DNA from 2 places in the Paenibacillus sp. FSL R5-0341 genome. Region 2 is predicted to be linked to the other one. Evidence: riboswitches for the same ligand, from Rfam matches in the RefSeq annotation. Region 2 holds a riboswitch; the other holds the start of a gene.
What was found. Region 2 has a riboswitch for FMN ahead of MKX75_RS16345 (DMT family transporter). Riboswitches for the same ligand answer to the same signal wherever they lie in the genome.

Region 1 (7,947 bases), 510 kb from region 2:
TTCATCTCGCTGCCTAATTTGATATACTGGTGTAAAATCATTGGAATAGCAATTGTTCCAGTATATAAAAAGTGAGGAATGCAGATTATGTATTTACATGGTACAAGTAAAATAAATGCGCAAGGACATCTGGAGATTGGCGGAGTCGATGCAACGGATCTGAAAGAACAATTTGGAACTCCCCTGTACGTTGTGGACGAGCAATTGGTTCGCGAGCGTTGCAGAGAGTACATGGAAGCATTCCGTGCTTCCGGACTGGGCTTCCAGGTTGCTTACGCAAGTAAAGCATTCTGTGTAATGGCGATGTGTGCCCTTGCAGCAGAAGAAGGACTTTCCCTGGATGTTGTATCTGACGGTGAACTGTTTACTGCACTGCAAGCAGGATTCCCGGCTGAGCGCATTCATTTCCACGGTAACAACAAAACGCTGGAAGAGATCGAAATGGCTCTTGATGCAGAGATCGGATGCTTTGTTGTTGATAACTTCAATGAATTGCATCTGTTGCAGGCTGTAGCAGAGGACAAAAATCGTAAAGTAAACATTTTGCTTCGTGTGACGCCTGGGGTTGAGGCACATACGCATGAATATATCTCCACTGGTCAGACGGATTCCAAATTTGGATTCGATATCGGCAATGGTACAGCATTTGAAGCGATTGAACTGGCTTCCAAACAGTCTAACCTGGTATTGCTCGGTGTGCATTCCCACATCGGCTCCCAGATCTTCGAAGTTGAAGGTTTCCAGATGGCTGTTCAACGTGTTGCTGAATTTGCAGCAAGCGTATATGAGCGTCTTAATGTTGCTTTCAAAGTGGTTAACCTTGGTGGTGGATTCGGAATCCGTTATATCGACGGAGATACGCCGCTTGAAGTTGCGCAATACGTGAAGGCTATTACAGATGCAGTTAAAAATCATTTTGCTCAAATCGGCTATGCCGTACCTGAAATCTGGGTTGAACCAGGCCGTAGCATCGTGGGTGAAGCGGGAACAACGCTGTATACCGTTGGAACAAGCAAAGACATTCCAGGTGTGCGTAAATATGTTGCCGTTGATGGTGGTATGACCGATAACCCACGTCCTGCTTTGTATGAATCCAAGTATGAAGCTGTGCTTGCCAACCGTGCGAATGAGGCTGCTCAGGAAACAGTCTCTGTTGCCGGTAAATGCTGCGAGAGTGGCGATATGCTGATCTGGGATCTGGACTTGCCAAAAGTGGAAAGTGGTGATCTGCTCGCTGTAGCTTGCACAGGCGCGTATAACTACTCCATGGCAAGTAACTACAACCGGATTCGTCGTCCGGCTGTTGTGTTTGTCAAAGACGGTCAAGGAGATGTCGTAGTACGCCGTGAGACGTATCAAGATATCATCCAGAATGACCTGGTACCAGCGCGCATTGGCAAACAGCCAGTAACTCGCTAAGCTAATTCGTCAAAGATAATGCGTTTCTGCATGATTCAAGATATATGGATTTCACAGTTTAAGCAGATGAAAAGGGACCTTCCTTTTTCGTCTGCTTTTTGTGTGTTCGGACTAAATTATGAAAAAAGTTGCCGTTTTTTTTGCGATCCAGACATTTTCGGTGTACACTAAGAAAAGTGCTGTAATGCTTGGCCCAGGGTCATGCGTTCTGGCACCATTAACGATGGTCAATACGAAAGGAGTCATTTACATATGGCGAAACAAGCGAAAATTAAATTGGCAAACGGCGGAGAAGTTCTGATTGATTTGTTTGATCAAGAAGCTCCAAACACAGTAGCAAACTTTGAGAAACTGGCTAACTCCGGTTTCTACAATGGTCTTACATTCCACCGCGTTATTCCGGGCTTTGTAGCTCAAGGCGGATGCCCTAACGGTTCCGGTGCAGGTGGCCCAGGTTACACAATCAACTGTGAAATCAACCCGAACAAACATGAGCGCGGAACACTTGCTATGGCACATGCTGGCCGTAACACAGGTGGAAGCCAGTTCTACATCTGCTACCAACCGCAACCACATTTGGATGGACAACATACTGTATTTGGTAAAGTAACTAAAGGTATGGAGTTCGTGGACGCTTTAGAAGGTAAAGACAAAATGGAAACTGTTGAAGTTGTAGAAGCTTAATACCTTCACCTTAACTGGATCCAAACATGAAGTGCTTCTTTTATAGAAGCACTTTTTTTATTTTTAACATGCAACATATTCGAAATCAATGATTGGAAAGGATGAATGAACCTTGGATATGGTTACCCAGCTAAGCTTGTTAAAACAAATTTATAGTGAGCGCACGTTGTGGGACGAAGACCAGCAGGCATCGCGACATGTCGTTCCAGATAGTGTTTCCGCACAGGATCGAGAAGCTCTTGAGGCAGCGGTGCATGAACCGAATCGATTTGTACGTCCGCAACATGATGAAACGATCACTGAGCTGAAAGAACTTGCGAATCAATGGACGATAGAGGATGCAGCGCAGGCCTTTGTCTCTTCTTTGTGGTCAGCGTCCATGATCTGGCGCTCGCTTCTTACGGGCAAGCTTATTGCAAGCAGTATGCCAGAGCATGAACACACGCCGTATCCATCTTCAAGCACTTGTAAAATCTGTGGATTAAGCGTAGACCAAGCAACCGACACGACGCTGCAATGGTATTGGCGCATGACTAATGGAACCCCGTTGGACGGAGATCCCTTTGGACAAGTACTGGCACTTCGAGAGCTGTCTACAGCGCAGGAGCTTCCAATACCAAATGATTACGACCGCTGGACATTTCGTGCGGTGTTAACGGTGTTGCGCAAATTACCTCCCAAAACACGCTACAGCAAGGCAGCGCTAGCGCTCAAGAAGGAACGTCTTTTGCCTACCCAAAAAGAATATGCCTACCGTGACTTGCTTGAGACGTTAGCTCTGATTGGCATACTGGATACGCCGGAACATCCCGGAATGATAACCCAATTTACGACTTACATACAGCGTGACGAGCGTCCAAATGTGCGGGTTGAAGTGCAGGCGCCTCTGGCGTGGTGGGACTCATCTGTCGGAATCAATGAGAGCAACCTGAACAAGATATTCCATGATTTTGATCTGAGTAATATATCTCTTGCGGATAAGCCTGAAGAGAGTCCAGCAGTAAAGGACACAATCTTAGGTGCATTGGAGAAAAAGAGAAGTGTCCGCGGGAAAGTGCCAAAGGCATCTCCTGATGCAGGTACCGGGGAGGTACAGTCTGGAGATGTGTATGCTGTTCGTGTTCGGGAAGGTGTGTGGGTGACGGTATACTGTCATGAAGTCAGAGACAAGCGTGTCATCGTAGAGTATCTGGATGGTGTCTTTCCAGAGATGCCGGCAAAAGCAGATTTACATGGGACGTTTCGACCGAGAGCGAATGGTCGCTGGAAATGCTCTGCTATTGCTATTGATTCGACAAGTTGGGTCAGAAGAGTGGCAAGAGAGTTTCCGCTTCCCACTTCGTCCCTGCAAGAACCTGATCGCATTCCATTTCATAATGCCAAAGAATTAAAGCATATGGCGAGCTGGTGTTTTCCTGATATGTAGAATGATGCGATGGATGGTTGGATGTGAAATGCCTCCAAGCAAAAACCGTACCTCCTTGGAGGAAGCGGTTTTTTGTTGTTTCTTAGCTTATTAAAAGTTAGTATGTGACAAAAAGGAACAAAAAACAATTGATTTTTTGGCATTAAAGTGCTAACATCCAATTAATAACGAAAGCAATCCTTCAGGGCAGGGTGCAATTCCCTACCGGCGGTGATGCAGGAAGTGTAAGGACACAAGTCCAGCACTTGATGCAAAGTCCGTGACCTGTCTGCCTGTGGCAGATGGCTGATCTGGTGTAATTCCAGAACCGACAGTATAGTCTGGATGGGAGAAGGAGAGGTGCAGACCTAACAGGTTTGCATTCAGCAGGAGTATTGCTGCACAGTCACTATTTGTGATGTTTTGCACTGTGCAGGGAAGATCCGGGTACGCCGGACAGTTCCATACATATGCCACACTATAGAAGCTCTTTACCTGTAATTGATGTTCATTAAGGTATGTGTCTATTTTCACTTGCCCGAAATGAAGTTTTGGGCAAAGTGTTGGCGTGCTGTATCCATTTCACTCCTGTTGTTGACATTTGTCTCTCATCATCCCCATCGAACTGATTGTTCGACGGGGATTTTTTCATAATTAAGACTAAGACTTTAAACCGCGGGGTGAACGGATTTGGAAATGATCAATGATGAATTTTATATGGCACTGGCACTTGATATGGCGGAACGAGCACAGGGGCAGACAGGAATTAATCCGGTCGTTGGGTGTGTAGTTGTGAAAGAGGGACGTATAGTAGGCCTGGGAAGCCATCTGAAACGTGGAACCGGTCATGCGGAAGTGCATGCACTGAACATGGCAGGCAGTGATGCAGAAGGAAGTACGGTATACGTTACACTTGAGCCTTGTAGTCATTATGGCAAGACGCCACCTTGTAGTGAACGCCTGATTCATGAAAAGGTGAAACGTGTTGTGGTATGTTGTGAAGATCCAAATCCGCAAGTATCCGGCAGGGGCATCAGCATGCTTCGTCAACAAGGCATTGAAGTTGAAGTTGGCGTACTGCGTGAGCGTGGAAGACGCATGAATGAAAAATTCATTAAATTTATAACAACGGGTCTACCTTTTGTGACACTGAAAACGGCTACTACTTTGGATGGCAAAATTGCTACTCGCAGCGGAGACAGCAAGTGGATCTCCAACGAGCCCGCTCGTGAGATTGTGCATGCCCTTCGTCATCGTCACCAGGGAATTATGGTTGGCGTCGACACAGTGATTGCCGATAATCCGGAACTTACAACCCGTTTACAAGTGGAAGGCATTAGTCCGGTGCGCATTGTGGTGGATTCCAAGTTGCGTCTTCCCGTAGGTGCCAAAATGGTTAAGGATGGTCTTGCTCCAACATGGGTTCTCACCACAGACGAAGCCAGTCCTGAAGCTGCTGAACGTTTGGAAGCTTACGGTGTTGAGATTATACGCTGTGGTCCTGGACCACGTGTGGATCTGTTAAGCGGACTTAGCAAGTTGGGTGAGCGTGAGATTGGTTCGATTTTGCTTGAAGGTGGGGGCACTCTGAATGGAGCCATGCTGGAGGCACGGTTGGTCGATCGACTGCTCATGTTTATCGCACCGAAGATTGTAGGCGGTTATGATACACCTGGAAGCTTCCGCTTCGAAGGTGTGGAACGTATGAATCAGGCGATTCAATTGAATCAGTTGGAGATCGAAAAAGTTGGAGATAATATCAGCATTGGCGGTATTCCGGTGTGGCCTGAATAAATAAATGAATTTTAAAGAAACAAGTTAGACTCTTTATAAATTAAAGAAGGGAGGCGGCAGCATGTTTACCGGTTTGGTGGAAGAAGTCGGTCAGATCCGGCGTATTGGTCGGAAAGGCGAAGCGATGGTCCTGAATATCGGAGCTTCCGCCATCATGGACGATCTGAAAATTGGTGATAGTGTAGCAGTGAACGGCGTGTGCTTAACTGCGACAACGCTCGAAGGTGGAGGTTTTACCGCCGATGTAATGCCTGAAACCTATCGCCATACCAATCTCAGTCAGCTGCAATCTGGCAGTAAAGTTAATCTGGAGCGGGCCATGCAATCCGGCGGGCGTTTTGGCGGACATATCGTTCAGGGCCATGTCGATGGTACCGGAGTGATTGGCAGTATAACACGTGATCAGAATGCGATTGTGTTTGAGATCAAACCTGATGATCACCAGTTGTTCAAATATCTGATTCCCAAAGGATCGGTTACACTGGATGGCATTAGCTTGACCGTTGTCCATACATCGGATACCGCATTCACGGTTTCCATAATCCCGCATACGATTGGTGAGACTGTACTAAATGTGAAAAAGACAGGGGATACCATCAATATCGAATGCGACATTTTGGGGAAATATGTGGATCATCTGCTGCAGTATGGGAGAGGGCATGAAGAGACGGGTGCTGGCAAGCCGCGCAGTATCAGTGAGGATTTTCTCGCCAATCACGGATTTGCATAAATAGAGAACAGAAATAAACTGGAGGTGGACCCATGTCAGAACAATCCATTCTGGACACGATAGAAGAAGCCATATACGATCTCATGCGTGGTAAACCCGTCATTGTTGTGGATGATGAAGATCGGGAGAATGAAGGCGATTTTATTGCTTTGGCCGAAAAGGCGACACCTGAAGTCATTAATTTCATGATTACTGAAGGTAGAGGTCTGGTCTGTGTTCCGATTACACAACAACGTGCGGACGAACTTAACCTGAAACCCATGGTTCAACAAAATACGGATTTTCACGGAACAGCTTTCACCGTCTCTGTGGATCACAAAGATACGACAACAGGTATCTCGGCACATGAACGTTCCATTACTGTAAAAGGTCTGATCGATCCTGAAGCGAAAGCAGGGGACTTCCGTAAGCCTGGTCACATGTTCCCGTTGATTGCAAAAGACGGCGGTGTACTTCGTCGTGCCGGGCATACAGAAGCGGCGGTAGATTTGGCCATTATGTGTGGTTCATATCCCGCAGGCGTGATCTGTGAAGTGATTAAGGAAGATGGCACAATGGCCAGACTTCCGGATCTGCAGGAGATTGCCCGCAAACATGATCTGAAGCTGATCAGTATTCAGGACATGATTCGTTACCGTAACGAAAAAGAGCAGCTGGTTCAACGTGAAGTGGCTGTACGTATGCCAACGGACTTTGGCGAGTTTCAAGCGGTGGCCTATACAAATGCTGTGGACAACAAGGAGCATGTGGCGCTGGTTAAAGGCGAAATAGATGGTTCCAAACCCGTACTTGTGCGTGTGCACTCTGAATGTTTGACTGGCGATGTATTCCATTCCCATCGTTGTGACTGTGGTCCTCAGTTTAATGCGGCACTTAAACAGATTAACGAGGAAGGCAATGGCGTTCTGCTCTATATGAGACAGGAAGGTCGGGGCATTGGGCTAATCAACAAACTCAAAGCCTACAAGCTGCAAGAGGAAGGTCTGGATACTGTGGATGCAAACCTGAAGCTGGGCTTTGCTGCCGACTTGCGTGATTACGGGATTGGCGCCCAAATTTTGAAAGACCTTGGGGTTCGTCAGATCAGACTGCTTACTAACAATCCTCGTAAAATTAAAGGCCTTGAAGGATATGGACTTGAAGTTGTAGAGCGTGTTGCGATCCAGATGGAAGAGAACGAGGACAATACAGTGTATCTTCATACGAAGCAAGCCAAGCTGGGGCATATGCTCAAGTTTGATGATATTGAGCAGAATGAAGAGTAAATGCGTTTTAGATGAACAATGTTTACCATGTAATTTATGGAAGTGATTACTTAGGGATTTCCGTTACTTACATTACATTATACCGTTAGGGAGATGACTTGAATGCCACAATTTTTTGAAGGACATTTAGTATCAGAAGGATCCAGGTATGGAGTTGTTGTTGGACGTTTCAACGAATTTATCACCAGTAAATTGCTTAGCGCAGCGCTTGATGCATTCAAACGTCACGGCGTGCAGGATGATGAAGTGGATGTAGCCTGGGTTCCAGGTGCGTTCGAAATCCCTTTGATTGCGCAGAAAATGGCGGAGAGCGGCAAGTATGATGCGGTGATTACCTTGGGAACTGTCATTCGTGGATCCACTACGCATTACGATTATGTGTGCAACGAGATGGCTAAAGGGGTAGCAGCAATTAATCTGAAAACTGGCGTGCCTACAATCTTTGGATTGGTTACGACAGAAAATATTGAACAAGCGATTGAACGTGCCGGAACCAAAGCGGGTAACAAAGGTTGGGATGCAGCTACGGCGGCAATTGAGATGGCAAACTTGACGAAACAGCTAAAATAGTGCTTATTTAATAGTAGTGCCCTGCTTTGCGCAGACGAAAACGGGAAACCGGATTCGGACGGCTTAGCAGGGTTTTGTAT
Region 2 (7,947 bases):
CCTTGGCATCATCACGTATATTGTTCACAAAGTACGTGGCTCCAAACCGCCGCAGTCTGCACCAGCCAAACCATAAGTAGCTTTCGTGGAGGTTACCCAGCGTACTAAGAGTACGTAATAAGTGTTGTAAGATTATTTCGTCAACTTGCCTAAAGCTTGCTTCATCCGCATGAATGGACACTTGGAAGGTGTCTGCTCATCATCAGGCAGGAAATATTGTTTCCACTCCAGATTATCCTGCTGACCGTACCACATCAGCGAAGGGTGAGCAGGAACAGCATCATAGGCAGCGAGACGCTTGCGGATCAAGGTTTTCATTTTGCGGCCAAGAGGGGTGTTGTCATTGATGGATTCGAATACCCACCGTGGTTGAAAAGCAAACATGAGATAAGGAAAATGTCGGCTAGCTCTGAGTTCATGTGCGGGAGTTGCGCAAAAACAAAAGTAAGGCTCTCCGCCAAAGCAAAACTCCCACGATGAATCATGAGGATCGGTTGAAATATGTTCCGGCCACGGCTCGGTATCGTGTGAACTTACCCGATTAAGCATTTGCCAGAATAAGGTCTGATATTGCTCTACCGTTGTATGATCTTTGAGATCATTTGGCGTCTCACAGATGACCACCATGGAAGCGTAATGACCTGTGTCTCTGGATACAGGACCATACTGTCTAAGCAGATCCGCCATATCTTCGGCAGCTTGTTCAGATCGGGGATCACACGTAAAGCCGAACCTCAAATGTCCTGACAGAAATCCCATTCGTCCAGGTACACATGGATACGTATTATCATCGTCGGCGATCATTTTACCAAATTGCGAATAAGCGTCCTGCTGCCAAGATGGAAGACGCTCAAACAAGGTGTTTATTTCGTCGGCACTATACAGCTCCGCCATTGATTCCCAACTCCATTCCACATGATACCGTTAAAGTATTAATGTGGAGGATGTTGGGTGACTGTCCAGCCTGATTTTGTTGTCAGAAAAATATGGAACGCACAGCTTCGTACCCGAAATACAAACCAAATCCGATCAGGCAGATTCCCGAAATGATGGAGATCCAGCGCAATACGTTCTCACTGCTATGTTTGTGGAATCGACTGGCCATGCCAGCCATAATAACATCCCACAACAAGATGCCAATGAATATGCCTGAACTGTATAGCAGCAAATGAGCGGTATCCGTATGTTTCACAGTCGTCGCGAGAATGGAGCCATAGATACCAAGCCAAAACAAAATATTCAGTGGATTGGACAGGGCCATCAAAAAGCCGGATATAAACGATTTTCGAACAGTCGCTTCCGCAGTAGATGTACCTTGAATCCCCTGTTTCAGCTTCGAGAGCGTTTCCACTCCCGTGTAAATGAGAATAAAACTGCCGAATGACCAGAGAAAAGAGCGCATAAACGGCGTGTCCAGAAAATGGGCAACCCCAAAATAAATCAACAGCATATACACCAAGTCTGCAAACATGGCGCCGAGTCCTAAAATCCAGGCGTGCATGAATCCGTGCCTGGCTCCGCGGTCAAGTTGAGCGGCGTTAATCGGACCGATTGGAGCAGATAATGAGATTCCCAGAATAATATAACTGAACAGTACAGACATAAACACGTTCACTCCTTAACGGGTTCGATGAATTGTACCAGTCGTCACAGAAAATGGGTACAAGTCATCGTATTCCCGCAAGGAGTGAATTAGAACAAACTACTTTATCATATCGTCTTATGACCTTGCTACTCTGTTAAAGATTCTACATCCAATTGAATTGGAGTGCAGTGGTAGCCGTTGCATGAACTTTCTTCACAAGGACAGGCGGAGAGACCAATCGTGAGGTCGATTAATGCTTCCATTTCGATATAATCACCTGCACGAGAGTCGGGAGCTACAACATCAATTTTGCCTTGATCGTCTACAACGGACTTCATAAACAGATTAAACGGATAGTGTTGATCCGGTGGTAAGATGCCGAAGGGTTCCAATGCCGTGTTCAGATTGTGATAACAACTAGCGTGATCCTTTTTATCATATAACACCTCATACATCTCGGGACGACAAGCAGAGTTGAAGAAATCATGTACCCCAACTGTGTCACGCACAATCTTGAGTAAGGGTTGATATTGATTGGAATATACAAACTGCCCAGGTTTGATTCGGTAAGTGCGCAATACATCCATTGTCACGCCCGGGTCCAAGCGATGGTTAGCATCTTGCGCATCATAAGCCACAAAATCAATGACCTGCTGTCCCTCCAGATCTGTTATACGTAATAAAGAACCCTTGTTTACTTTCAGGGCATATCCCGTTTTGGCAGGGATACGAAAGGACTGTTTATGAGGCTGTTTGATATTCATTCGTCACATTCCTCCGCTATTTTTGCTTTCAGTATGCGGAGCAGACGAAACTTTCATGCACTATTTTGGCAACACATCCTACTCAGGTGGGTAACGTTCAATGATAAAGGTAGATACACGTTGAACTTTTTATGCTGGAAACATTGGATTACCTTTCATCCCGATCCAAAGATCTGATTGTTCAAGCTGTGCAGCCAGATGTAATAACCAATCTTCGCGTCCCTTGGTTGCCATCACTTGAACGCCCATTGGCAAACCTTCAGGTGTCATATGCAGAGGTACACTTATCGCAGGCTGACCTGTCAGATTCGCGAGCTGGGTGAACGGAGTATACGTAAGACTTGGCTCAAACATCTCATAGATGAGTTGCTGCTGCTGGGTCTTGTCCAATTCACTAATCCGCATGAGATTACGAATCTGTTCGTCATGAGGGGTTAACTCTCCAATCTTAGGTGCAGAAAAAGCATTAACAGGAGTGACGTAGAAGTCATACCGCTCGAACAAAGTGGACATTTGCGCTGCAGCTACGTCCCATTCAGCCAGACTATGGACAAATTCGGCAGCGGACACCTTTTTGCCAGCTTCAGCCAGAACCCAGGATTCAATCTCCATATCATCGGAAGTCAGAACCCGCCCCATAGATCTTTCCATGGAAGAGATCATTGCGGCCATCTCACCGCTGTTCATCATGTAATAATTCTCCATCAACCGAACTCCGTTGACGGGACTCAGCTTTTCTTCAACATGATGACCTTGTTCTTCCAACCAGCGAACGAGCTTATATACCGATTCTTTGGCTTCTGCGCTGACAGGTGTGCCGACTGGCGAATCCGTTGTATACGCAATTCTCAATTTACGTTGATGTGGATAGCTCATATCCGCCAAGTAACTGCCTGGAAAGAGTGGAGCATGGAACGCTGCTTCAGGCTGAATGACTTGCAACGTATCAAGCAATGCAGCACTGTCCCGAACCGAGCGAGAGAGGGCAAAATCAATCGACGCACCTTGCCATTGGCGACCAACTCCTGGTCCTACAGGTGTGCGTCCGCGAGTTGGTTTCAAACCAAACAAGCCGCTAAAAGAAGCCGGGATACGGATCGAACCGCCTCCGTCACTGGCTCCGGCAAGAGGAACGATACCGGAAGCTACAGCTGCCGCGGCACCACCACTTGACCCGCCTGGGGAGTGATTGATATTCCATGGATTGCGAGTTGGACCATGAAGACGGGGCTCGGTAATATTTTTCAAACCAAATTCAGGCGTATTGGTATGTCCTATGATGATAAAACCTGCATCACGCAGTCGAGTGACAAAATTCGAATGACGTAATGCGCGATGCTCGCTGAACAAACGTGAGCCTGAAGTTAGAAATTCACCTTCCAAGGATTGAGAAATATCTTTCAGAAGCAGGGGCACACCGGCAAAAGGTTGTTCACCAGGGCGAACTAAGCCAGCTTCCTCCCGTGCACGGGTTTCATATGTACGAATGACCGCATTAAGCTGCGGGTTTACTTCTTCAAGGCGTGCAAACGCCGCTTCCAACAATTCAACTGGGGATACTTCCCGGGATCGGATCAGTTCAGCCAAACCTACGGCGTCGTAGGAGGTATATGAGAATGAAGACATTAATGATCGTTCCTCTCTGAATATAGTTCATCTATTATTCCATATGTCATCGTACCACCGGATTAGATAAAAGACAAAACATTGAAGGGACGTAGTCCGATGAAGTGGATATTCGGTATGAGAGGAGGGAAAAGAGCGGAAGGTTGGAGTTATTGATAATGGAAATAATAAAACCATTGCTCATCTAATGCGATGTGCAATGGTTTTATTTTATATTTGATTATTGGTTTATATCTGATTCTCGGATATATCCGCTTACTCTGTTCGAAGCTTCGGTGCTGCATCAGCCGTTGTCGATGAACGTTCCTGCTGTTTGGAAATGGCGAAGAGGGCGACCCAGATCAGGATAAAGCCAAGCAGCTGCTCCCATGTAATCAATGTACGGAAAGCAATCCAGTTCACCAACACACCTGCCATCGGGAAGCTAAGTTCCGCGAGAGTTGCAACAGAGGCTTTGGTTGACGAGAGACCTTTGTAATACAACAGAAGACTGAGTAATCCTGGTAACAAAGCCTGACCGAGAATATTGAGGATGACAGCAGTCTGTTCTCCTGTCCCGGATGGGAGTGTCCAGGCAGCACCTTCGTTCCATGTCATAAAGATCAGGAGCGGAAGAGCAACAACGAAGCGTAGGGAGGTGACTGTCTCATAACGCGCCTGCCCTAACATCAGTCGGCCCATAACGGTTGAACCTCCCCATAAAGCAGCAGCTCCAAGGGATAACAGGCTGCCTGCATGAATCCAGTTGTCCCAGTTACCCAGCGGCAATGTAAAGCCGAATGTAAGTAGATACGTACCTAATAATGCAATGAAGAAAAGTCCGCCAAAGCGACGAGGCAGCGTTTCTTTTAATAATAACTTAGCCAGAACAATGGCGAAGAGCGGCTGCATTTTTTGCAGTAACAAGACCGTGTTCGGATCGTTATGTGTTAGTGCCATCGTGAACAATACTGTTGCGAGTGCTGATCCTCCCCATGAGATAAAGATCACGGCAATCCAGTGGCGTGCACGCAAGTTTTTCAGATCAGCCCGGAATTTCCACAGCACGGGAATGGCAATGAGACTGACAATGATATGTTCCACCAGTACAATCTGTGTGGATGTCATCGTTTTAAGCAAAATAATACGGAACAGTGGATCCACACCCCATAGGGCGGCGCCGAGCACAACCAGCCAGAATCCAGTGTTACTTCGTTCCTTGCGGTAAACCGTTGATGCTGATGATGTCTTTTCCATATTCAGGACTCCTTCGTCAGAACACGTAATCTTCAGTTGGCAAAATCGACAAAAGCCCCCGTTTTGGTATATACCAAATAAACGGGGGCTCATCCAAGGACATGCGTCAGGAAAGAGGCCTTCCCGTGAACAGCATGTCAATGTGTTGATCTTCTCTCATCCGGACTGTACCGTCGGCCTTGGATTCACACCAAGTCAGTCGCTAGATGTCCTTCGTTAAGAACATGTAGCGAGTCGCGGGCTGGTTCCGAAGAACATCACCGCCGGTCGGGAATTGCACCCTACCCCGAAGATCCTATTCAATTATATAGTGTGTTGAACAAGCTGTAACATTAATAAGTTCATCTTATTCCTGTAAGCGCTAGCAGTTCAAGCATTATTTTTAATAAATGATATTCCAGCTTCCTTGCTGTCTGCGAAGAAGCACGATCTGACCTGCGTGATACGCATCATGGAGTACCCAGCGAGCTAATTGGTGTGCCCATTTCTCTTCGGAGTCCATATATGCGGCTTCAAGATCTGACTCTTGTAGTGCAGCCAATTGATCTCGCAACTGCTGGGCTAATCGAGTTGTACCCTGTAGCAGTGTATTCCATCCAGCTGCGTCCGTTGCATCTCCGGAATTCCCAAATGTGTATTCATTGGAGTCTACAGCAGGAAGGGTAGGCTCCTTACCTTGCATGCGACATAATAAGCGATGGTTGTAATAATACATATGGTTAACCAACTGCCAGATGCTTAATCCCCCTGAGGGTGGAATCCAGGCTGCTTGTTCTGCTGTAAGACCCTCCAAGGATTTCGACAAAGGTACAATCCAGTTGCATTGATCCCAGGTATCATCCTTTTGAATAAGTAACACATCTAGTGCTGTTGTTTTTGTCATTGCCTTTTCCTCCTTGCGTATAATTGTGATTTGTGATGTAACTAGCTAAAACTGATTAATAAGGTTACACTTAATATAACACATCAAAGATGAGTTGTAACCTTCTTTATTTACTTAGATGGTTACGATAAACGGGGGTATATATGGACAGGTTATGGACCGATTTTGTAAACAGCGATTATCATGACTGGCGTGGGGGAGATCGATCGGAGGACAGACTTGGGAAAGCGGGCTGGCAGCAAGATTTTCTGGATCGTTGGCAGCTGCAAGCTTCTGTTCCTGCATCCCCAGAAGATGAGTTGTCGATGAGAAACTTCCGGGATGAATTGCTGTCCCTTGGAGCCCGTTTATCTTCCGGAGTATCCATAACAGATAAGGAACGTAATTGGTTGAATGGCGTTATGGAAGCAGGGCATGTGAGAAGAACATTGACTACAATTGATCAGGAACTGAAGCTCCAACTGGTAGCCGTAGAAGCTCATTGGCATCAGGTGATGGCTGAAGTAGCTGCTGATTTTGCTATAACTTTGGTGGAGGGAGAAGGGGGCAGGATTCGGATTTGTGATAATTCGGATTGTCGCTGGATGTTCTATGATGATACCCGAAGCAGAACACAGAAGTACTGTGATGATAAGATGTGTGGAAATCTGATGAAGGTCAGAAGATTTCGGGCTAAACGTAAAATACAAAATTGAAAAATATTAACAATAACTATATAATGTATATATACTAGCGAAAAAATAGTCAGAAGCAGTACAGATTTGTATGCAGGATATGATCGTCTTTCAAACCAAATCAGATGGGAGATGTGTCTTGTGCGGACAAGTTATCTGTTGAAAAATGGCTGTGTGTTGTCGATGGATGCTCGAGTTGGACAGTATAAGAGGGCGGACGTTCTGATCCAGGATTCCTTGATCACGGCGGTTCAGCCCGACCTGGATATTCCGGATGCGGAGGTCATTGATGCTTCATCCATGATTATTATGCCTGGGCTGGTGGACACACATCGGCATGTGTGGGAATCACTTGTCAAAACAGCGGGAACCAACTGGTCCTTGCCCGTTTATTTGCAAAATCTCTATTATGGTGCGATGGGAAGCAAGCTCCGTCCACAAGATAGTTATATTGCTAACCTGCTCGGTTCCTTGGAAGCGCTTAATGCAGGAGTGACGACAGTGTTGGATTGGAGCATGCCGTATTCTTCCGAGCACACGGATGAGCTGATTCGTGGACTTCAGGATGCAGGGATTCGGGCGGTATTTGCTCACGGAGTACCTGGTGAGACGAACTACTGGAATCGCGATAGTCAACTCACTTATTCGAATGATGTGCGAAGAGTCAAAGAACGATATTTTTCATCGCGAGATCAATTGCTCACCTACGGGCTTGCTATTCGTGGTCCAGAGTTCAGTCACTGGGATACAACCGTGAAGGAGATCGAGCTAGCTCAAGAGCTGGATGCCATCTGTTCCATGCATGCCGGATTTGGCAGTTGGGGATCTGTAGATCGCTCGATTAGTCACTTGTATGAAGCGGGGTTGTTAAGTCCACGAGTGAATATTGTTCACGGTAACACCATGGGCATGGATGAATACAAAATGCTGGCAGATAGCGGTGCTTCCTTGTCGGTCACACCTGAGGTTGAAATGATGATGGGGCATGGATATCCGGCCACCGGCTATTTTCTTGAACATGGGGGAACCCCTACACTTGGTGTAGATGTAGTGACGTCCACAGGCGGAGATATGTTCTCGCAGATGAAGTTTGCACTTCAGGCTGAACGATCCAGAGCCAATGAACAACTTCTGCAGCAGGGTGAGATGCCTGGTGAGTTGAACTTGCAGTCCAGCCAA

Region 1: another riboswitch for FMN. It lies ahead of ribD (bifunctional diaminohydroxyphosphoribosylaminopyrimidine deaminase/5-amino-6-(5-phosphoribosylamino)uracil reductase RibD); the one in region 2 lies ahead of MKX75_RS16345 (DMT family transporter).

What each region holds. Positions count from the first base shown of each region.
Region 1 is NZ_CP150241.1:4,178,461-4,186,407, reverse strand. It holds gene lysA (diaminopimelate decarboxylase) at 88-1,419, shown strand; gene MKX75_RS18765 (peptidylprolyl isomerase) at 1,672-2,103, shown strand; gene MKX75_RS18760 (hypothetical protein) at 2,222-3,529, shown strand; FMN riboswitch at 3,703-3,869, shown strand; gene ribD (bifunctional diaminohydroxyphosphoribosylaminopyrimidine deaminase/5-amino-6-(5-phosphoribosylamino)uracil reductase RibD) at 4,199-5,302, shown strand; gene ribE (riboflavin synthase) at 5,364-6,032, shown strand; gene MKX75_RS18745 (bifunctional 3,4-dihydroxy-2-butanone-4-phosphate synthase/GTP cyclohydrolase II) at 6,065-7,297, shown strand; gene ribE (6,7-dimethyl-8-ribityllumazine synthase) at 7,400-7,867, shown strand.
Region 2 is NZ_CP150241.1:3,669,765-3,677,711, reverse strand. It holds gene MKX75_RS16370 (amino acid permease) at 1-76, shown strand, start outside; gene MKX75_RS16365 (YqcI/YcgG family protein) at 133-894, opposite strand; gene MKX75_RS16360 (LysE family translocator) at 977-1,603, opposite strand; gene MKX75_RS16355 (urea carboxylase-associated family protein) at 1,732-2,349, opposite strand; gene MKX75_RS16350 (amidase) at 2,479-3,975, opposite strand; gene MKX75_RS16345 (DMT family transporter) at 4,231-5,211, opposite strand; FMN riboswitch at 5,356-5,509, opposite strand; gene MKX75_RS16340 (DinB family protein) at 5,594-6,094, opposite strand; gene MKX75_RS16335 (CGNR zinc finger domain-containing protein) at 6,238-6,789, shown strand; gene MKX75_RS16330 (amidohydrolase family protein) at 6,901-7,947, shown strand, end outside.